Regions from separate parts of the Chitinophaga sancti genome, predicted to be linked through region 2. Evidence: riboswitches for the same ligand, from Rfam matches in the RefSeq annotation. Region 2 holds a riboswitch; each other region holds the start of a gene.
The links. Region 2 has a riboswitch for cobalamin ahead of SIO70_RS22110 ((2Fe-2S) ferredoxin domain-containing protein). Riboswitches for the same ligand answer to the same signal wherever they lie in the genome.
Positions count from the first base shown of each region.

Region 1: another riboswitch for cobalamin. It lies ahead of SIO70_RS21155 (DUF5074 domain-containing protein); the one in region 2 lies ahead of SIO70_RS22110 ((2Fe-2S) ferredoxin domain-containing protein).
Region 3: another riboswitch for cobalamin. It lies ahead of SIO70_RS16215 (TonB-dependent receptor); the one in region 2 lies ahead of SIO70_RS22110 ((2Fe-2S) ferredoxin domain-containing protein).

Region 1 is NZ_CP139247.1:5,190,205-5,198,100, forward strand. It holds gene SIO70_RS21150 (TonB-dependent receptor) at 1-518, opposite strand, end outside; gene SIO70_RS21155 (DUF5074 domain-containing protein) at 520-1,578, opposite strand; cobalamin riboswitch at 1,688-1,879, opposite strand; gene SIO70_RS21160 (hypothetical protein) at 1,953-3,734, shown strand; gene SIO70_RS21165 (carbon-nitrogen hydrolase) at 3,823-4,698, shown strand; gene SIO70_RS21170 (agmatine deiminase family protein) at 4,698-5,747, shown strand; gene SIO70_RS21175 (murein L,D-transpeptidase catalytic domain family protein) at 6,051-6,809, shown strand; gene SIO70_RS21180 (L,D-transpeptidase family protein) at 6,975-7,896, opposite strand, start outside.
Region 2 is NZ_CP139247.1:5,450,688-5,458,583, reverse strand. It holds gene cbiE (precorrin-6y C5,15-methyltransferase (decarboxylating) subunit CbiE) at 1-510, opposite strand, end outside; gene cobJ (precorrin-3B C(17)-methyltransferase) at 503-1,852, opposite strand; gene cobI (precorrin-2 C(20)-methyltransferase) at 1,849-2,556, opposite strand; gene SIO70_RS22125 (sirohydrochlorin chelatase) at 2,560-3,480, opposite strand; gene SIO70_RS22120 (SDR family oxidoreductase) at 3,477-4,316, opposite strand; gene SIO70_RS22115 (NAD+ synthetase) at 4,303-5,103, opposite strand; gene SIO70_RS22110 ((2Fe-2S) ferredoxin domain-containing protein) at 5,196-5,555, opposite strand; cobalamin riboswitch at 5,685-5,886, opposite strand; gene cbiB (adenosylcobinamide-phosphate synthase CbiB) at 6,045-6,974, opposite strand; gene SIO70_RS22100 (aminotransferase class I/II-fold pyridoxal phosphate-dependent enzyme) at 6,959-7,896, opposite strand, start outside.
Region 3 is NZ_CP139247.1:3,929,991-3,937,886, forward strand. It holds gene SIO70_RS16210 (PepSY domain-containing protein) at 1-628, opposite strand, end outside; gene SIO70_RS16215 (TonB-dependent receptor) at 630-2,726, opposite strand; cobalamin riboswitch at 2,881-3,068, opposite strand; gene SIO70_RS16220 (dipeptidase) at 3,252-4,466, opposite strand; gene SIO70_RS16225 (YdeI/OmpD-associated family protein) at 4,685-5,224, opposite strand; gene SIO70_RS16230 (alpha/beta hydrolase-fold protein) at 5,263-6,756, opposite strand; gene SIO70_RS16235 (SMI1/KNR4 family protein) at 6,818-7,255, opposite strand; gene SIO70_RS16240 (SDR family oxidoreductase) at 7,339-7,896, shown strand, end outside.

The DNA of each region.
Region 1 (7,896 bases), 260 kb from region 2:
AAACTTCCGGTTTTAAAGCCTGCTTTACCATGCAGGGTTTCCGCACCCTGAAAGACAGGTTTTTTGGATTGTAAATACATCGCGGCTGCTGAAGCAAATCCTTTTGCAGGTTGGAAGATGACGCTTTTCTGGGCGTTGTAGAGCTCTATTTGTTCAATATTGTCAAGGGAAAACCGGCCCAGGTCTACTGTGCCGTTTTGAGCATTGCTTAGTTGAATGCCGTCATAAAATACACCCAGCTGGTTGGTACCCATGCTGTGTACATTGAGCGTTTTGAGGCCGCCTACGCCACCGTAATCCTTGATCTGAACACCAGAGAAGAACCGGGCAGCATCTGCCACGGAGAGGCTATTCATTTTTTCAAGTGCCTTGCCACTGAGGGATTGAACGGGCGTAATCGCACCGGGTTTGGCAGAGAAGATCGTAATTGTCTGTAAGGTATGAGTCGTATCATTTTGCTGTGCCTGTAAATGCAGGCACAGCAAAATGAAGCTTATTATAAAACTGGTTGCCTTCATATTAATGGAACACGACCATGGCTGGATATAAATTGTCCGTGTAGGAAATTGCAGATTTTAAAGTGGCGTCTGCGGCGCTGTAAGTATAAAGCGTATTGTCAGGGTCACCATAGAATCCTCCTGTAGTGGTCAGTACCAGGGTATTTTTCGCAGCGTCGTAACCAATACCTTTACCATAAAAGTAGTGGTCAGTTGGCAGGGTGATATAAGCGCTGCTCAGTGAGCTGTTGTTGCCGGATACATAGCGGTATACCTTCTGGTCATCGCTCAGTACATAGACTGCATTTTCCTGGGTAGAAGCGACGATAGAGCTGCTGGTGAATACCCATTCGTTATAGCGAACATTAAAGGAGGTGGTGATTGTATCGACCTTCAGTGTAGACGGATCGATTTTGAGCAGGGCATTTGTTTGTGCAGCATATATGTAGCCATCTTTACCCTGTGCAAAACCAGCTATGGCAGTTCCTAAATTTTTTGCTATAGAGTAGTCGCTGGTATTCAATGCTACGATACCGTCGTTAGCAGTTAATGCAAATACATAGCTGCCTGATTTGAGCATATCGCTAACGCTGCCACTTACACCCGTGATTTTGGTACCCAGGCTCAGGGAAGATAAGGTAACCGGATAGATACCATCGTCAGTACTGAGCAGACCATTGCTATTGTCAATACCGATGAATGCATGACCGCTGGCCGGCAGACTTGCATTCCTGGCGCTTTCTTTCAGGGAATACTCATCAGCTGCTACCAGTGGACCGCCATAGTTGGTTACCAGGTAAAGTTTTCCATTATAGATGGTACCATATTCCAGGGTGGTGGAGGTAGTTGCCAGCGGGCTGGATGGGTTCACTTTCAGGTAATTGTCCTGCGAAAGGGTATCCGTATTATAGCTGCGGAAGCTCAGGTCTCCTCCTTTGGAGCCGAAGTAACCTTCATTTACAATGAAATAACCATTGTCATAAGTGCCTTTGGAGATAACTGAAGTATTGTCATCCTTTTTACAAGAGACTATGAAGAATACGGCGAATGCTAACAGGAGCGTGTGTAATTTTCTTTGCATGCTGTTTTAATAATTGTAATAGTTGAAAGGTTCCCGACGGAATAGATCATTCAGCATGATAAGCGTAATATCATTGTATATCCCGAAGCTTTTCACCCGAAAGCGCTGAATGGATCTATTGCATCGTGGCAGGTCTTCTGGCTCCCTGATTTTCCGGCGGCCTTCCCATCCATGGTGGACAGTGGCAAAGAGTAGAACCGGAAATAATACCCAGGTTACAGCTACGGGGATAGCTCCGGTTTTGCACCGGATTCCCTTTTAAGCCTATCTAGTGACAGGCACCAAATGCGGCACAAACCTACACTATGGGTGTGGAATAACCAAATTGAAACGTTTTTTCGCCTATCTTGCCGCAAATTTTTAAATAAACCGTTTTGCTGAGACAACTTTTTCTGTTTGTGGTCCTGCTTTGCGGCGTTATAGGTAGCTATGCCCAGGGGAACCTGAGTAAGACTGTATCAGTCACCATGACCCGCCAGCCGATATCTTCTGTACTTGATGCCATAGAAATTCAGGGTAATTTTCATTTTTCTTATGTACGGGAAATGGTGCATGCTGATAGTCTTGTGTCGGTACGCGCCAATAACAGGACTGTGAAGCAGGTACTGGACCAGTTGTTCCAGGGCAGTGTTGTATATAAGGATGTGGGCAACCAGTTGATGCTGCAGCCGGGTAAGGAGAAGTGGTTCTATGTGAGCGGACATATTACGGATGGCAGTAATGGGGCGCCACTGAATAATGCGAGTGTGTATGAAGGGGTGCAGTTGATCTCGACCATGACAAACGATCAGGGGTATTACCGGTTGCGGCTCAGGGAGAAAGAACGGCCAATGCCTGTGATGCTGACGGTGAGTAAGGAATTATATAGAGATACTATTATGATACTGGCGGGCGGGTATGATCAGGAGATCAGTGCGAGTATCAAGCCTGCGGCCCCCATCACGTTGGGTATAGTGGATGTGAACCAGTATTCGAGGGTGAGTGATACGTGGTTTGGAAAAGTGTTTTTAAGTTCCAAACAGCGTATGCAGGCTTTGAACTTAAGTAAGTTCTTTGCAGATCAGCCTTATCAGACCTCTTTATTACCCGGGTTGGGTACACATGGTAAATTGAGTTCCCAGGTGGTCAATAAAATATCGTTGAATTTTATTGGGGGGTATACGGCCGGGTTAAATGGGGTCGAAATATCCGGAGCTTTTAATATAGACCAGAAAGATGTGAGATTTGCCCAGTTTGCCTCCCTTTTTAACCTGGTGGGAGGTAAAATGGAAGGTGTACAGATAGCAGGTTTGCATAATCAGGTCATTGATTCGGTAAAGGGATTGCAGGCAGCGGGGATCAGTAATATTACAGCAAAGGGATTTGTCGGGGTACAGCTCGCAACTACTTATAATGGAGCGAATGGCGAAACCCGGGGATTAGGCGCTTCAGGCATCGTAAATATTTATAGAAAGAATAGTTATGGTGTGATGATGGCGGGGGTTGGAAATATGAACACAGCGACCATTCAGGGAGTGCAGGCAGCTGGCGTGTTCAATATAGCAGAAATGCTAAAGGGGGTACAGGCGGCTGGTGTTGTAAATGCGGCTGATACTACTGAGGGGGTGCAGGTAGCAGGGTTCATCAACGTTACGCGGGTATTGAAAGGCGTGCAGGTGGGTGTGGTAAATTATGCAGATTCGTCTGACGGGTATAGTATTGGTGTGATTAGTATTGTGCGCAGGGGTTATCATCAGCTGTTGGTGTATAATACAGAGCTGTTGCCGTTCAACCTGGCGTTTAAGTCAGGGAATAAAAATCTGTACAGCCTGATTATAGGAGGAGCGAGTTTTATGGAGGGGTCGAAGGCGTATAGTTTTGGGTATGGTATTGGAAAGTCTTATAAAGATTATAGTGTAGAGATAACGGAGCAGAATTTGTACCTGGGGAGTTGGGAGACGATGGGTACGATGGCACGGTTGCAGACGTCGTGGAATAAGGAAATAGGTAAAAACGCAAGGATCTTTATCGGGCCTGCGTTTACATTATATTTTAGTAGTAAGGATGCAAATGTGGGAGGATATAAGACCAGGGTGCCGGGACCGTATGGGGCATTTAAATTTAATGACAACCTACGTTATTGGTTTGGCTGGTATGTGGGCTTTAGTTTCTTCTAAGAATTTCTTTCATACAGTCGCAGGCTAGCGGTTTCTCCTTAAAATTCAGTAAATTTGCCCCTTCTTTTTCAAATTTAAACACTGGTAAATGTCAAAAGTCAAAGTAGGTTTTGTGCAAATGACTTGTACGGCCAATAAGGCGGAAAACCTTGCCAAAGCCATTGAGCAGGTAAAAGTTGCCGCATCCAAAGGTGCACAGATCGTTTGTTTACAGGAGCTGTTTACTTCCCTGTATTTTTGTGATGAAGAGAATTACGACAACTTCTCTCTCGCCGAGCCTATTCCCGGTCCATCTACAGATGCCCTTCAGAAAGTAGCTGGTGAACTGGGCGTTGTGATTATCGCCTCTCTCTTTGAAAAAAGAACTGCTGGCCTGTATCACAACACTACTGCTGTACTGGACGCTGACGGATCTTACCTTGGCAAATACCGTAAAATGCACATTCCGGACGATCCGGCATACTACGAAAAATTCTATTTCACCCCCGGTGATTTAGGCTATAAAGTTTTCAAAACCAAATTCGCCACCATCGGTGTACTCATCTGCTGGGATCAATGGTATCCTGAAGCTGCACGTATCACTGCGCTCATGGGTGCTGAAATACTCTTCTACCCTACCGCTATTGGCTGGGCGACCTCCCAGGACGAAGCAACCAATACAGAGCAATACAATGCATGGCAGACTATTCAGCGTAGTCATGCTGTTGCGAACGGTATCCATGTAGTTAGCGTGAACCGTACCGGTTTCGAGCAGGAAGGCCGCATGAAATTCTGGGGTGGCTCCTTCATCTCCAATCCGTTTGGTACCATCATCTACCAGGCTTCGCACGAAGAGGAAGAGATCCATGTGGAAGAGCTGGACCTGTCTGTAACAGACAGATATCGGACTCACTGGCCTTTCATGCGCGACAGAAGAATCGACTCTTACGGCAATATCACTAAAAGATTTATCGACGAAGCATAATGAACGGACATCCAACGCTGAAACAGCAGGGATACTTCTTCCCTGCCGAATTCCATCCGCATGTGGCTACATGGCTGAGCTGGCCTCATAAAGAAGCTAGCTGGCCAGGTAAGATTGACGCTATCTATCCTTACTACAGCCAGTTTGTAAAGTACCTGGCCGAAAGTGAGCTGGTGCGCATCAACGTGGCAGACGAAGCTATGAAAGCCGCAGCAGCTGCACACCTGCAAAAAGCAGGCGTTCAAATGGATAAAGTGGAATTTTTCCTGCATCCTACAAACGACGCCTGGTGTCGTGACCATGGTCCGGCTTTCCTGATCAATCCAACAGCTGCAGATAAGAAGGTGATCGTAGACTGGGGCTATAACGCCTGGGGGGGTAAATATCCTCCGTTCGACAAGGACGATGTGATCCCTACCCTGATCGCTAATCATTATCAATTACCGGTATTCCACCCCGGCATCGTCATGGAAGGTGGTTCTGTAGAATTCAATGGTAACGGAACAGTGTTGACCTCTACCTGTTGTCTGCTAAATGAAAACAGGAACCCGCACCTGACGCAGGCCCAGCTGGAAATTTACTTACAGGACTATTATGGTGTAGACCAGGTACTGTGGGTAGCAGAAGGGATTATCGGTGATGATACAGATGGTCATATTGACGATACTGTTCGCTTCGTAAACGAAGATACCGTGCTCACTGTGGTAGAAAGTAACAAACAGGACGAGAACTACGACCTGCTGCAGCAAAACCTGCAACAGTTAAAGCAGATGCGCCTGCTGAATGGCAAACAACTCAATGTAATTGAGTTGCCAATGCCGGATGCAGTTGTCTTTGAAGACCAGCGTCTGCCGGCTTCCTATGCTAATTTCTATATCAGCAACAAACATGTAATTGTTCCAACTTACCGTTGCGCAAAGGATGATAAGGCCCTCCGGATAATCCAGGATTGTTTTAAAACCCGTGAGGTAGTTGGTATTGATTCGACCGAGATCATCTGGGGACTGGGTAGTTTTCACTGCCTGAGTCAGCAGGAACCCCTGGTATAAAATTCTTGCTCAAAAGGCGCTGTTGCCCTCGCAACAGCGCCTTTTTTAGGCCCAAACACATCCCTGAATTCCGCTATATGATTGGTTTACAATGTCATCTAATTGTTAAAAAACAGGAGCGGCCCCAACCTGGCTATTTCCTTTAGTAGTGCACCACTGTTGCATATCCCCTGATTGACGTAATCGCCCCGTTCGCAGTCACATTGTAGCCTTCACATTTCTTTCACATTTTCAGTGCTACCTTTGTCATGTCCTAATATTTCATTGTATTATCCTTATTAAAGAACCTAACTAATTCCTTAGATGAAGAAACCTGTTATTAAAAAAATCACACAGTACACCTTTGCCGCCGGAGTTTTTGCAGTTACAACATTTGGAGTACTACCATCTACCGGTCATAAAGCAAACAGCAACGTAATTGCCATCAACAAATCTGCCATGAGCAGCAGGGCGATGTTGTATGATAACCTGGCATTGGATTCAATGGGATTATCCCGTACCGCTTTCAATTATGCTTTACAGGGCATGGAAAAACTTGAAGCAGAAGGCAAGTTAGCTAACACAGACCTGATCACGATCGTAGACTTCAGTCTTGCTTCCAGTAAGAAAAGACTGTTTGTTATAGATCTGAAAAACGGGAAAGTGCTGTTCAACACCCTTGTATCTCATGGCCGCAATTCCGGTACGGATGTAGCAACTGCATTCTCCAATTCACCGGAGAGCTTTAAAAGCAGCCTGGGTTTTTATGTAACGGGTGATACCTACAGGGGGGAGCATGGTTATAGCCTGCGCCTGGAAGGTCAGGAACAGGGCATCAATGACAACGCGATGAGTCGTGGAATTGTGATGCATAGCGCAGCCTATGTAAATGAGAAATTAGCTGCTTTGCAGGGTTATATTGGTCGCAGCTTAGGTTGTCCGGCCATTCCTGAAAAAGTACACAGGAAGATCATTGAAATGATCAAAGACGGCACCTGCCTCTTCCTGTACAGTCCTGATAAATACTATATGGCACATTCCAGGATCCTGGAATCACTGCCTGCCGATACTACGATTGCCTGACATCCATTTTCATATAAAGGCAGACCATCCGTTTTTCATCCACCCTGGCCCCTCTTCATCAACACGCCTCGGCGCTCAATGACACATTATCACGCAACAGACACATCAGAGGTTAACAGCAGATGCGCAGGGGAATGAAAAGGGCCAGGGGGATGTACGGAATTTTTAATGCACGTCAGTAAATAATTTCGCAGCTATTTTACGGTCATGGTCATAGATGTCATCTACCACATGCAACTGACCGTCTGCGCCTACCCAGGTAGTATAATAGGAAATCATAACGGGTACCGGGTTCTTCACTCTGACGTACTTTTCTTTTCCACTGTTCATTGCACTATCAATCTTTTCTGCTGTCCATTCCGGCTGATCATGCAGCAGGTAATTGGCCATTTTTACAGGATCTGACAGCCTTATACAGCCATGGCTATATGCGCGCTGATCCTTGTTGAATAATTCCTTTTGATTCGTATCGTGGAAATATATATTGAAGCTGTTGGGAAACAGGAATTTTACCCTGCCCAATGGATTTTCTTTGCCGGGTACCTGCCTGATCACCGGAACGCCATTTCTTTCGCCGGTCACTTCCATATGATGGCTGGCCAGGTAACTTTTATTTCTGGCCATGGCAGGTAATACTTCTTCTTTGATAATGCTCCTGGGCAGGTTCCAGTAAGGACTGAATACAACCTGGTTCAGATCGCCGGAGAAGCTGGTGGTACCTTTACCTTCCTTGCCTACTACGACTGCCATGTCAAAGTCTTTATTCTTGCCGTCCCATGCATGGAGCATGAATTCGGGAATATTCACCATGATGAGTCTACCTTCGGGTACAGGTGGTGTCCAACGCATACGCTCCATATTGATCAGTAGTTTTTCGACGATGGTAATGGCCGGTACATTCATTTCACGTATAAGGGTATCCGTGATAATTCCTCTTGGTGTGTGACCATGTGCACCTTCAAATTTATTGACAGCAGCTTCCAGCGCATCGTCATATACACCGGTCGTGTCTTTGCCGTCCAGTTCCCCGGTTGCCTGCAAGCGATGTTTGATGGCGGCTATGACAGGGCTGTTATCTCCTTTCTTG
Region 2 (7,896 bases):
GTAGTTGTTATACCCAAATGATAAAAGTCTTTTTGCTATAGTACCAGGTGTCTTTACGCCATCTGTCAATACGCCGATCAGCTTTTCTCTTTTGATCAGTGCTGTATCTAATTCATCCCATCCACGCCCGTGAACAGATGTGTTATACAATCCGGCATAAGCAATATTGCATTTCTGACATAATAACTGTAAGCTATTAAAATAAGGATAGACCTTCATGGCTGCCTTTGGATCATACTTCCGGATGCTATTTGCAAATCCATAAAATAATGGATCGCCTGAAGCAAAGATCACTACTGTGCCATCCAGCTGGCGATACTGTTCTATCAAGCCGGGAATATCAACTGTAATATTGATCCATTCGTATTTTTCCGGCAGATATGGCTGTATCCGTTCAAGGTGTCGCCTGCCTCCTGAAAAATACCGGTGTTGTGGTAATAGGGTCCGTACTTCATCCCCTAAGGTGAAGTGTGCATGATCTGAAATCCCTATGACCACGTATTTATTCATAAGAAAATGCTGCATTTACAATACTTGCTGCCACATTGCTACCTCCCTTGTGACCTTTTATTATCACATAAGGAATATGCTTCATGGCCTGCAATTTCAATTTTGATTCCACCACATTCACAAAGCCTACCGGTGCACCAATGATGCCTGCAGGTTTAAAACTACCATATCCCAAATGGTCGCATAACTCAAACAACGCTGTCGGTGCATTTCCTACCACAAACAATGCCTCCGGGTGTTTCTCTATCGCCAGCCGCATGCCGGCCTGACTTCTTGTCAAGCCTTCCTTTGCCGCGAGTTCAAGCACGCCTTCTGCATTTAAGTAACAATGTACCTGGGACTGGTATTTTTCCAGGAAAGAACGGGTAATACCGGATTGCACCATTGTCACATCCGTTACAATCGTACCGCCTTGTTGCAGGTATTCCTGCCAGCGGCCAATAGCGTTATCGTTAGAATGATACAGATTCTCATATTCAAAATCAGCCGTTGTGTGTATACAACGCATTACCGCCCACTTATCGGCAGGTGATAAATCAGTACGTTGCATTTGCGCGGCGATCTGTCTGAAACTTTCATCCTGGATCTCCTGTCCGCTTTGTGGCTTTCTATCTAAATAACCACGGGGCGTTACTAAGAAGTTTTTGAACTGGTATGTTTGTGAATTGCCCACCATTACCAGCGAGAACATATCTACTGCTTCTACAGGCAATTCTTTTAGTGTGGTAATGAGGATGTTTTCTTCAGGGCGTGTTACCTGACGTATTATTGCCACAGGAGTATCTGGCGAACGATGTTCTAAAAAGATCTCTTTAAAGCGTTCCAGTTGCCAGAAGCGTTTTTTGCTTCTTGGATTATATAATGAGGTGACGAAGTCACCAAAGGCAGCCGCTTTGATACGTTGCTCTATGGTGGTCCATGGTGTCATTAAATCGGATAGGGAGATGCAGCAGAAGTCATGACCGAGTGGCGCACCAAGTTTACCTGCAGCGGCTATGAATGCGCTGATACCCGGAATGGTCTGCAATGCAATATCATTTTCCGGGTGTCTGCCTGCGTACTGGTATACCAGTGATGCCATGGCATAAATACCGGCATCGCCAGAACTGATTACAACTACATGCTTACCGGGGGCACAGCTATCTACTGCCAGTTCTGCACGTGCTTCTTCTTCAGCAAGGTCTTTGCCAATACATTCGCAGGTGGGTTTTAGCAAATGACTGATGAACTGGAAATAGTAACTATACCCAATCACGATATCTGCACTTGATAATACCTGTTGTGCGACTGGCAAAATGTAATCAGCGCCGCCGGGACCTATGCCCACTACACTTAATCTCATAATTTCTTTAAAATAATCAGCGAAAAATAAGGTAGCTCCCTATCTTTAATAGCCTGTATATCTGTTGTGATAAACTGATCGGGAGTACCCAGTCTCTCGCAATACATCATCCGCAATGCCCTGTTGTGCATCACCGGCAACAAGGTTTTGATCACACTCCGCACCTTAATCAGTACTACGGTATCAAAGGAATCTAATAAATGGTTCAGTTGTTTAGCATCCTGCATGCGTGGCAGAATGGCAATTTTCTCATTCAGTACACCTAATGGAGACTGGTGTGCGGCCGCTCCATTCAGGAAAGATGGTACCCCTGCTATGATCTCCACATCTAACTTATATTGCTGAATATGTTCCATCAGGTAAGCAAATGTGCTGTAAAAGGAAATATCCCCTTCGCTTACAAACGCTACCTGTAACCCCATCTGGTAATCCTCCCACATCTGCAGGAACGTATTGGCATATGTGCCCGCAACCTCGCTTCTGTTGTTACTCATTTTCAGGAACATGCCCCTGAATTTGCGCTCATCCAGTTGATGGTATTGCAATATGCCCAGGGAGTAACTGATGGTACTGCCATCCTCGAGCAAAGAGCCCGGATAATAAATTTTATCTACCTGCTGCAACACCTGCAGGCCCTTCACGGTTATCAATAAAGGATCGCCGGGGCCAAGAGATATGCCATAAATTTTACCATGTTTTGCCATAACTCAGATCCCCAATATCTTTTTAAATTTACTGATCACCTTATTCCCCGATTCAATCTTCTCATCTTCTTCAAACAATATCCCTTTCACTGCCAAATGGTGTCCCACCTGCTCTTTGCCCACTTCCTCCTCAAATCCAATTATCTGAGTTCTATACTTACAAAGCTGGCAATTCATCTCCGGTCTTCCAACCTCCACCTCCCTGATCCGTTCATCGATCGTGTCTAACAATAGGTCATCACATTCGAAACCTGAAGTGTATAGTATTGTTTTATCAGTCTGAGCCTTGTATTCGTCCAGTTGCGTATATATCTTTTTCAATAACACGCCTGTAAACAAAAATACCGGCACTGCAATGATCCGCTTATAGGGCAGGAGATTCACCAGTGGTAAGGCCTCCTGCAGCAAAGGTTTTGTCACCCCGATATAGGCTGTTGTTGCAAAGCCAAATCCCATTCCTTCCCACAGCATCCGGGTCATCTTCGCCACATCAGCATTGGCATCAGGATCGGAAGTTCCTCTGCCAACTACCAGCAGACAGGTATCAGAAAGATCTCCTGTACCACCTGCTTCCCGTATAAGTTTCTGTGCGAGTTTTAAAATAGATGGTGTAATACCTATGTGCCTGCCCAGTCGTATCGTCAATCCTTCATACTGGCTTTGCAGGGTATTCATCTCATAAGGAATATCGTTCTTGGCATGCGCGCCGGCAAAGAGAATTGCAGGAATCGCCAGAATTTCACGCACTCCCGCCAGATACATGCGTTCTACCGCCGCTGCATACACGGGATGTGAAAATTCCAGAAAGCCATAATCGACTATATAGTCCGGGTACTTCTCTTTGAGCAACGCGACCAGCTCTTTAAATCCCCGTACTCCTTCCGGGTCCCTGCTGCCATGTCCGCATATTAATATCCCTTTCATAATAATGCCAGTGGATTAGGGTGTTTGAATGTATAACCCAGGCGGCGCTTGATCTTATCAGAATTGATAATCTTAAAACACAACGGCTTGCCTTCGGCAAAGGTAGGAACTTCCAGTCCTGCTTTTTCAGCTGCCAGTGTGTAATAAACTTTGCGGGTCGGGTGTTCATCGGCGGCAGCATGGAAAATGTCTTCCCAGACCTCCTGTTCAATGAGCGCACTGATCAGTCCCAGGCAATCATCCTGGTGAATCACATTGATAGGGGCATCCCCGTTTTCCACGTCCTTTTTGCCAGCCAGGAAGCGCGCCGGCATACGGTCGTACCCGATCAAGCCTCCTAGTCTAAGTATGGTAGTAGTAAATTTCGCTTGTGAAAGGAGCAGGTTCTCTGCATGCAACAGGGCTTGTCCGCTACCTTTGGTAGGGGGTACGCTATCTTTTTCCGTTATTTCCCTGTTCAGGTCAGGGTATACGGAGGTGGAGCTGATAAACAGCACGTGCCTGACGGGGCTTGGCTCAATTGCCTGAATCAGTAAGGCAATCTGGGCAGGGTGATAAGTGGTAATATCCGGCCTGCGACCGGGGGGAAAATTGATGATCAGGATATCGCTATCCAGGAATCCCGGCAGGTCATTACAATCAATGGCCTGGTCGGTGATGGTGACCTTGTAGGGGAGTACCCCTTTTTCAGACAGCGTTTCCAGCTTTTCTTCACTGGTCACAGACCCCTTAACCTGGTATCCCTGCTGAACAAAAAGTTCGGCTAATGGTAAGCCGAGCCAGCCACAGCCCAGGATGCTGATGGATCTGTTCTTTGTATATTCATTCTGTTCCATTGCCTGATTTACTGAATTTGTGCCTCAAATATAAATCAGCATACAATGAAATGATGATACTTATGAAAATTATTCCCACAATATTGTTCTGCGTGTCGCTCAATTCCAGGGAAGTATTCCATGTACTGAGTATTTTGTAGATGGGAATAGCGAAACACATGATTGTGATCAGTACATTCAATTTGAACCGGTGGTTCTGGATCTTCTTCTGGTCAAAGGTCTTGAGTAGTTTGCTGAGCAGCATGGAATCGCAGGTGCCCGTAAGGATTAATCCTATAGAAAATACAACGCCACCGAGGATCGCGTAGATCCATTGGTTTGATACTGCTACAGCATAGCCAAAGGCTGCAATCTGCGAAGAGGTATCGAAGATGAATCCGAAGATGATGCCTGTGAGTATTACAGTAAAAGGATTCAGGCTTTTGTTGAATGCATCCGGGATTAATTTCTGTCGGATACCGGTCATTTGTACCTGACCTCTCTTCAAATAGATCAGGTTCGAAATACCCATAAATAACAACATCAGCGAGGCAGTCCATTCTACTACGATATCCAGCAGTGGCGGGATATTGAAATTGTTCTTCAGTATACAAAGGAACAATGCGATGGCGGTGACCATAATACCATGTCCAAATGTAAAGAGGGTACCTACCCATTTGCTCCACATACTTTTGTTCATGTGGAGTCGGTAAGTATAACCATCGATCACAGTAATGTGGTCCGGGTCCAGTCCATGGCGAAGGCCAAGAACGGCCAATACGATAAATCCTGAAATATTGGTTCCCATGATTTTAAAAATATACGCTCAAACTTCCTTTATGAAAAGGGCGTGCCTGGTGTGATGTGATTCAACATTTTCGTAGATGGCGATGCAGTGGTTTATTCTGCTTTCGCGGTGCTAAACTTTACAGGCTGTAATTCCATGGCATCTGCTTCCGGAAAGCAGAGTTGGGGTTTCAGTAAAGTATTTTGTAAGAGGTGCTGAGTTACAATATCACGCGCAACCTCTGGGTTTACGCTACCATACCAGGCTCCTTCGGGGTGAATGAATACAATAGGTCCGCTGGTACATTGCCCCATACATTTGGTGCGTATGGTATGAATTTCGTCATCCATGCCATGTTTGGTGAGGTGTGCCCTCAAAGCTAAAGTGTTTTCGTCTGCACCGCCTTTAGCACAGGTTCCACCATTGCAAATAAAAACCATCTTCTGAACCCTGGTCAGATCTTTAATAGCCATACCTTTAAAACATTTAATGCAGTTAATTACCCGTTAACGATTAAACAAGCAGACAGGAGAAAAGGCGGCAGGAGCAAACACTGCGTAAGTTGTTTGCCATCCCTGTACTTTTTTCCCGAAAGCATTGGATAAGTAGTTATAGTTTTTGGCAGGTCTTCTGACTTGTTCCACTTTTAACGCCTTCCCGTTCCGGTTGGAACAGTGGCTTTGCAGATGTTAAAAGCGATTGATGGAACTTACAGCAGCGGGAACTGTTCCGGATTTACACCGGATTCCCTTTTAATTTTATCAGCCTGGGAGGCAGATAAAAACCATAAACCGGGGTAAAAGTAGTAAATAAAATTAACTTTGCGGAAGTTAAGAACAATAAACCCACCCTATGAAGTATGACTATATGAATAGTGGAGGGATGAGTGAGGTAACGGATGCGTTAGATTTGTTGGGGGATAACAAATTGGTCTTTGGTACAGGTTTCAGTGTGCCCATTTATTATTTTGAATACAATGCATGCAATAATACTATCAGTACCACCACCACGAAAGTTACTGCGTGATTTATAAACATCACTTTTCGTAACTCTTCATGTTGAATTTCCCGCTGGTACTCACCGATATAAGGCTTCTCTACCACCACACCATGATACACATTCGGGCCGCCGAACCTGCAATTCATAATCCCTGCCAGCGCCGACTCCGGGTAACCTGAATTTGGACTGGCGTGCTGATGGCCGAATTTAAATATATACTGCCATCCCCGTTTACTGAAGGAGACCAGCACCATCAAAAACGCCGTCACCCTCGCGGGGATATAGTTTGCCACATCATCCAGTCTGGCGGCAAACCGCCCAAAATATAAATAGCGCTCGCTTTTATATCCAATCATAGAATCCAGGGTATTGATCATCTTATACAGCATCATAGCCGGTACACCACCTACTGCATAAAAGAGCAGGGGGGCAATTACCCCATCACTTAGGTTCTCTGACAAGGTCTCCAATACCGCAATCCGGACCTGGTTCTCCTGCAGCTTTAAAGTATCCCTCCCTACGATCCAGGAAAGACGTTTTCTGCCCGCTTCCAGCCCCTGATGGTATAAAGCATCATAAACAGCTGCGCCCTCCTGTAAAAGGCTCTTATTGGCCAAACCGTAAAAAACAAAAATACTGTTGAAAATATACCTTGCCCAAAGCGGAAGAATTTCCTGCATGTAATAGAAGAAAGCATACACCCCGAGGCACAATACCACGGTTAATATAGCTCCTTTCAGAAAACGTTTGTATCCATTATTGAGTTTCTTTTCACCGAATGTGATCAGGTTCCCAAATAACCGCACCGGATGGGGCAACCACCGTGGGTCGCCCAGCAGCAAATCTAACACATACCCCACCACCAAAGGAATCCATATTATTTTTCCATCCATGCATTGATGCCTTTAATCAATAAAGCATTTTTCTCTGGCGTCTGTGTCGCCACCCTGAAATGTTTCGGACTTAGACTTTTGAAATTGCTGGCATCCCTGATGAGTAAACTATGTTCCTCTACCAGATATGCCTTTAAATCAGCAGCAGTACCATTTATTAACTCACATAAAAAGAAGTTCGTCCGGGTAGGCATCACATTCACATGAATACTCAATGCTGCCATTAAGTTAGCCGTATCCTGCAATAAATCTACTGCATTAAATGTCAGCTGTTCTTTATTCGCCACGATATACAAGCCCGCTTCAATGGCCAGTGCATTCACAGACCATGGCATTTTGGAGAATGTAATTTTAGCAATCGTATCCCTGCTACTTAATAAATACCCTAGCCTCAAACCTGGTATTGCATAAGTTTTGGTGAGTGATTTGATGATAATTAAATTCGGTAAGTCATGCAGTGAGGTAACCAGGGATTTTCTTTCATGGGTAAAGTCTACATATGCTTCATCGATCACAAACGTCACTGTAGTATTGCTTAGCAACAATGCCTGTAGAAATTCAACTGATAACAACGCCCCGGTAGGATTATTAGGATTACCTAAGAATACCAGCGCTGTCGTAAAGATAGTATCCTGTTGCAGAGAAGACCATTCAAGATGCGATACTGAAATATCATTCACCCTGCAGGCATCTTCATACTCTGCAAATGCAGGAATGACAACCGTAGCCGACTGGCCTCTCCATGCATGGGCTACCAGGTAAAAAGCTTCTGTTGCGCCATTGGTGGCTAAGACCTGTGATGGCGTAATCTCATGCCATTGGGCCAATGCCTCCTGCAAACTTTGTGCGTTTGCCTGCGGATAATTTTTTAATCTGAAAAGCTGCGTGCTCAGGTGTTGTACCAAACCAATGGAAAGTCCTT
Region 3 (7,896 bases), 1.5 Mb from region 2:
ACATCATGGTACCCATCAATGATACCCATATCACCACCTGACTCCATACAGGTCTGTTCCTGATCAGTATAGTCGGATAGATCCAGTGAGGAATAGGTCCCAGCCATGCCAATAGCCTTTGTCTGGCATTTACCATCTGCACCACTTCGGCCGTATGCATAGATACATACACATAATTGCCGGCAGCATCATCCATTTTAAATTTATACACATCCGGCAGATATCCCTGCGAACGATGCGCTGCCATCCATTGATCTATTTCATGTAAGACCTCCACAGACGCAGGTTGGCTATGCGCAAAAGCAGTGGCGATCTGGCTGGCTAATGCCGTATCTACTCCCGGCAGCGTATCTCCATTATCTGCAAAGATCACCTGCTGGTCAATCCTGTAAACAGGTCTGTCCAGCAGCATGCCCAGTCTTACACGCTTTGCATCTTTGATCTGAGGCGGAATAATATGACATTGCTCCAATTTAAGCTGGGGCAACCGTTGTAAGCGCTGTTCATATTTCATCGTCGGATATGTGACATACATCATCATCATCCCGGATAAAAACCAAACGACAAACATCATACTCAGTGCGAACCCCAGGTACCGGTGTATGAGCAATACTGCTTTGAACTTCATCTTATAAAGCATACTTCAGTGTCAGCAAATAATTGCGGGTTGCACCCGGGTAAAACTGGTTGGAATAAATGGCGTTTGCAAAGTATTTCTCATTCGCCAGATTATTTACATTCAGGCGCACTCCTACCTTGCCAAACTGGTAACCCAGTGCGGCATCGATGGTGGTGTAAGCATGTAATACATAGGTGTTGGCACTGTTGGTATAGGTATCGCTCATATAGTTGGCACCAGCACCAACGCCCCAGCGTTTCAGCTGATAGTTCGCCCACAGGTTCGCCATATGTTTAGGTGCCAGTGCTACGATATTGCCAGCTACGCTATTGGTCAGCGACTTGTCAGCATAAGGGAGGTATTTGGCAAGGGTGAAGGTATAACCGGCATTCACGTCCAGTCCTGCCAGCGGACTACCTTGCAATTCAATTTCGTATCCTTTTGACTCCGCCGCACCAACACGTTTGTAACCACCGCCGGCAATGCTTTCTACCTGATTGTTCTTTCTCATATAGTAAAGGGAACCATTCACAGACCAGTTATGGGTAATGTCATAACGGGTACCTACTTCCCCCTGGTAACCATCTTCCGGTTCGAAGGTCTCGCCATTGTTGGCAATCCTTCTGCTTGGCTTGAAGTAAGTAGAGTAGGAGCCATAGACAGACCATTCTTTCAATGGCTGATACACCAGGCCTGCACGGTAGGTGAGTGCCGCGGTAGGGATCTTTGTCTCCGCACCTCTCTCCGTTACATTCCTGTTTTTATCGACCTTGTTGGTGAAATAAGTACCCCGGAAGATATCGTAACGTAGGCCAACAAGACCTTTCAGTTTGTCGGAAAGTTTTATCCACTCCTGTACATACAGCCCATGAACGGTTTCTTCTGAAGCCTTGTACTGGTAAGGCGTGTAACTGATATACCCCTGATTTAAGATAGGATCCTGTACAGCAACAGTGGCGTACAGACCATCTCCATATATGTTGGCACTATACGTTTTGCGATCTAAATTACTGTAAGAGTAGCCTACGAGGATTTTATGTTCAATGTGACCGGTATGCACGTTGTAAGTCAGTTCCAGCTGATTTTGCAATGGCCTGGTCAGGTGATTGAAATACAGTGGAGAAGTACGTGTCAGTGAGTCGAGTGACTCATTGAAGGTCAGTTCTTCAGTAGATAAATAATCGATATTATCATTGGAATAGGAGAGCTGATCAGAGAGCACCAAAGCATCGCTGAACTGGTGAGTATAACGCAGTTGATAGCTGGTAGTGGTGTTCTTCAGAAAATCGGCCGGGTCGTTGTAACGGGTATTTACATTTATACCGGGAGCAGGTTTGCTACCTGTCAGCATAGGGATACCGGCGTCAGTAGCGTAATGATCCTTGTTGGCACCAACGGTGAAGTAGAAGTTATCGCGTGCAGTAGGTGTGTATTCCAATGCGAGGTATGCATTGTTGGTATTCACAGCGGCATTGCGATAACCATCAGTAGCAGATAATCCTGCATCAACGCGGTAGAAGAGGTTTTTGCTCAGCGCACCACCGGCACCTACGCGCATTCTGCGGGTATTAAAGCTACCATAGGAGGCGGAGAAGTCCGCTTTTTGCTCCGTAGTAGGGCGTTTGCGCACCATGTTGATAATGCCGCCTAATGCAGAGTGACCGAAAAGTACAGAGGCGGGACCTTTCAGCACTTCAATCCTTTCAATATTCGCGAGATTGGTGCTGGGCGCACTGGTGCTGATGTTGTGACGTTCATCTCTGACACCGTCTACCAGCAATACAAAGTTGTTGAAACCACGGATGGTGAAGTGCTGAAAACCGCCGTAGGTGTTGTTTGCACGTACCCCGGTCACGTTTTTCATAGCTTCGCCCAGGTCGTCAGTGCCTCTTTGTTCGATGGTTCTGGAAGATACAGCAGTCGTAGTCAATGGGAGATCCCGGATAGGGACATTGATCTTGTTGATGCTGGAACGTTGGGCATGATTGATGGTGACTTCAGCTAATTGTTTGACAGTAGTGTCAGCAACAGATTGTGCCTGCATGGTGGCGGCGGACAGTGTACATGACAGCAGAATACCGGCGAAGGTGAATGTAGATGTTTGCATTGATAGAGTTGATGAAGAAATAATAATTCTCCTTGACTTTACCATGCTTTTGTGGGGAAGGAATGGAGGTGTGGTATAAGCACACGATGGTCCGTAAGTGAATACACTCCGGATTTAAAACTCCAAACCTTGACGTTGCTTCAGTCCACGAAAGCATTGCCAGCGTAAAAAAGGCAGGTCTCCTGACTTGTAACATTGCTGCCGTCCTTCCCGATCATATCGATCAGTGGACATTGGTGGCAGCAACTGTGATTGTTACTTACAGTTGCGGGACAGTTCGTGATTTTCACACGATTCCCTATTAATCTGCTGTTAAACAGAACCTTTTTTAGGTGGGGGAAAGAAAAGAACTTAAAAACGTGGGCGAAGATAGGGATTTGATTTAAAATGGGAAGGTGTTTTTAATGGAGTCTATTGTTTGGGAAGAATAACCGTTTAAAGGGATTATTGTTTTTTAGTAAAGTTCGTTTGAAAAAAAACTCATTTGAGAAGGAAATATTACCCCATTTTTCAGGGGTAATACTATTATTTTTTTGTGGCAGCGTCAAATACACGGCAGAAATTACCTCCGCCTATTTTGCCTATTTCTTCTTCATTAAAACCTGTTTTTAGCAGTGCATCCACTACTGCGTAGTAGAAGCCTACATTTTGATCAGCCCATGCAAGATTGGTGCGTTCGCCGACGCGGGGTTTTTGAGGGCCATTTTCTTTAGGTTTGTTTTGCTCACCTTCCGGACCACCTTTATGCTCACCACCCGGTCCTCCGCCAAATCCAGATTGGGCACCCGGCTTGTGATACGGAGGCGTCATCTTCGTATCCGTACCAATACACACATGATCTACACCTACAATATCCACCAATGCCCTGATATTCTGTGCATACTCCAACGGGGTATCCGCCAGATGCGTCCACACGCCAATCACTCCACCTGCATCTGCCACTACTTTCGCATTCTCCCTGCTGATGAGCCTTTTGTACATCATCTTCGCCATCCCGGGATTATTCCCCAGCTGTGTATTCAACCCTGTATGAGAAATAAACACCGGTTGTGCAGCCACCTTCAATGCCATTGCCACCGTATTCCCATCGCAATGTGCGAGGTCCACCAGTATACCTAGCCTGTTACATTCCCTGATCACATCTGCACCAAACGTAGTTAGTCCTCCAAATGCAGGTTCATTCGTATACACATCCCCCAAAGGCACTGATGCATCGCTGTCGTGTAATAAAGTAAGATGACGTAACCCGCGTTTATAACCTATTTCCACTCTTTCCACCTTTCCTTCCAACCAGTGTGCGCCTTCAACAGACTGAATCACAATTGGCTGTTTTTTCTTCTTTGCTTTGCGCAGATCTTCCATGTTCAGGGCCCGTTTCATCTTGTTTTTAGCCAGTTCAGCATCCATTGCTGTCAGGCCATTCAGGAAACGATCATAGGCTTCTCCGTTGGGATCTAATTTCTTGTAGTCAACCGCAAAGGTCATGCAAATGGCTGATAAACCAGAGCGTTTCATCTCTCCTGCCAGGTCAACATCGGGCCCAGGAATATCTTCTTTGGTCAAAGGAACGTCTACGTGATTATGTGTATCAATTCCGTAAGTAGCTGCTACGATAGCTGCTACACGTGGGTCTATGTCACTGATAGCCCATGATGATAAGGGGTTTAGCATCATTGCTGCCCCTGTGCCGGATATGGCGGTTAGGAACTCCCGCCTGGACCATGCTGATAGAGATTTCATTGTCATTGCCAGTTAAGGGGACTAATTTATAGAAAAGGGGGTAGGTTAAAATGTTAAAACAGAAGACCGGAAAATGCCTTATTTTACTGGTATTCCCATAATTATTCAGGATGTGAAATGCGGATACTTTCCAAACTTTTATGTGTATAATTTAATCATGGATGGTTTTCGAAGTCAGGATATGGGGAGTTTTTCTTTCGAAAGATGCCGTATTCAATTTAATCATTCATCCCTTTCCCCGCCAGAATCTGCGGAATATATTTCTCTATCCTTGCTTCCCGCGTTTTAGATTGTTTAGCCCCTGAAAAGAAAAACACATATGCTTTTTGTCTGCCGGGAGTGAGTGCCTCAAATGCTTTTTTTAATTTCGGTTGTTTATGAAATTGTTGCTGCAACTCTTCAGGAATATTAACCGGCGTCTTCTTTGTATCCACTTTCAACCCTGCTTTCTCTACTTCTATAGCTTCGTAAATACAAGCCTTTAGAATAGCTGCTACCTGCGTGATCTCTTTTACATTCGTAAATCGTGCCTGCCGGCCTACCTGTGTATTCTCGCCAGTTTTTACAAGGATACCATCAGGATCGGTGAGCAATGCCCCCTTGAAAAAGAGGAGTGCGCAATAGTCTTTAAACCCCTGTATGATCACGATGTTTTTACCTTCGTAATCAAAGCAGGGCTTACCCCACTTAGTGGCTTCATTGAGGCCACAATCCTGTATGATCTTTCTCAGTTTTTCAGTTTCCTTTTCCCACATCATTGGTTATAATATTTTAAAGCTAAAATAGCTCCAATCAGTTATAATGTAAATATAGTAATTAACCGCTCTAACATCGTTGTATTATAAAAAGGAAGTGATACCGGATTGATCTGCTTTAAACTTGATGGAGGCAGATAAGTAAGCTTTAATCCAAAGTCTGCATTGTGATGTATGTAATTTATCCGGTACGGATAAAAACCTTTTTCCAACGGTACGATATACGTATACGTGAACTCGCTGGAAGACCCTTTCCAGCGGATCAGTTCCTGACCATTCAAATAGAATTGTGAATCTGTATCAGCATTGAATACAAATACATAATACCCGGCTTCTTTCGCCTCCATCCAACCATTTACTTCGAGGTTAAAATCATTCTTCCGCGGGAGCGTTAATTTATCTTTGATGATCCCTGCCAGTTTCGGTTTTTTCAGATCCTCCTCGTAATACTTATAACTCGTCTCAGCTCCTCCTTTGGCCGCTGCTTTCAGGGGCTTACCAGTAGTGAACACACCTGATTTCATTTTATCATAGCGTGCGCGGTTGGTAAATTGTCTGATTGTCAGCTTCGCAGTATCATCAATATTCACGATCCCTTTTATTGCAGGCGAAGAGATCGTAGGGGTTGTACCATCCAAAGTATAACGCATATTTGTTGTATCTCCAAAAGACCATACATTGATAGGTTGTCCTTTTATCACTATCCCATTCATCGGATGAAAACTAATATGGCTTTTATTCCAACCGAAAGTAAATTTCAAACCATCGTAGGTGCTCTTTAACCGGATAGAACTATGTGTTTCATCAGTATATTGAATTACCTTCCATGTCAGTTCCGCAGGTGCTTTTTGATGAAGTATCGTATCTATATCTGTTACCTTCATGGCTTCCGCTTCTCTACCCAGTCTGCCACTGATGAATAAGGTATGATTGGAACCCGCCAATGCCGGCAGTTTCTCCGGGGCTATTTTAGGTATATAGCCATGGTCCCACCACAGACTGGGGTCAACAGCAATGTATGATTTGAATACATCAGGTGCTGTCAGTAAGGCATTGATCACAAACAGTCCGCCCAATGAATGCCCCCAAAGGGTATTATCTCCATTGGATGGATAATTCTTATTGATATAAGGAATCAACTCATCTTTGAAAAAATGCAGGAAGTTGTTGCCTCCACCCGAAGTAGGCCAGTCTTCCACATGGGTGGGTGTAAGGTCTTTGTTACGATCAATGCCTAATACACTCACTACAATGGTGGGTGGTACACTCCCTTCACCTTCTATAAATCGTTGTACATTGTTGATTAGACCGGTATTCCAGTTGCCTCCGTCCAATACATAAATTACGTCGTAACGGGTATTGCTTCCCGGCTTGTAATCTTGTGGTGTAAATACCTGGATCAATCTTTCCTGTTGTAAGATGGTAGAGTAAATAGAGTCAATTCTATTACCTGTATATACGCTTCTTACGGTATCCTGTGCCTGCACTGTCCCCGTTATAATGAGGATAGCAAAAATGAGACTCCTTACTTTCATGGTGGTTTAGGTTAATTTTCCCTAAGATAAGTACATTTGTATATATGGAGATCATGAAAGATCATTTAGAAAATCGTAAGAATGTTTTCAGATAAACAGATAAATGGTCTGCCAGTTTGCGATAAGGATCTTTTCCTTCCTGCGGAGGACTGTATTGGTATACAGGCGGGTCATCTCCTTCATCGAGTCTGAAAAACCAGAACTGCCCGGTTACGCCCGAACCACTGAAAGGGAATTGGTTTTTATCCTTCATAAAGTCGGTACCATCTTCTTCCGCATTTTCCCTTGCCATATCATGTAGTGCCTGCATACCATCATACGAACCATCACTGAAAGCGACGATATTAAACGCAGCAGAGGGCCCCACAATGCGGATGAGTTCTCTGAACGCTTCAGGGAAGGGTGCACCGAAGCCTGTTTCTAATTTTTTAATAGTTTTTTCGTTGGATTTGGTCGTCTGGTAATAGTCGGCTACAAAGCCGAGGTATTGATACTTCATAGAATAGGTTGCGCTACAAGTTAATAAAAAAAACGAACAGTAAAGACCGCTGCCATTGGCCTGGCTTTTGAAGTCACAATCATATGGAAAACAAAACGATCGTAATAACAGGTGCATCCAGTGGCGCAGGCAAAGCGACTGCCCTTGAGCTGGCTCCGGAAAGAGTAAACCTTGTGCTGGCAGCCAGAAATGAGACCGCTTTATTGGAACTGGGAGATGAATGCCGGGAGTTAGGCGCTGATGTATTGGTGCTGCCTACTGATGTAGGAGATCGCACTGCGATGCTGGAACTGGCGCAGAAAGCCTTTGAATGGAAAGGACGTATCGATGTGTGGGTAAATAACGCCGGTGTACTGGCTGCAGGGACTTTTGAAGAAACACCGTGGGAAACTCATCAGCAGGTCATCACTACTAACCTGCTTGGTTATATGAGTGGCACCCATGCTGTACTCCCATTTTTCAAAAGACAGGGTGCGGGTATCCTGATCAATAATATTTCCATTGGAGGTTATATTCCTGTTCCTTATGGTAGTGCTTATACAGCCAGTAAATATGCACTCAGGGGATTTTTTGAATCTATCAAAGGAGAGTTGGCAGCATGGCCGGACATTCATGTGGTAGACCTGTATCCTGCATTCCTT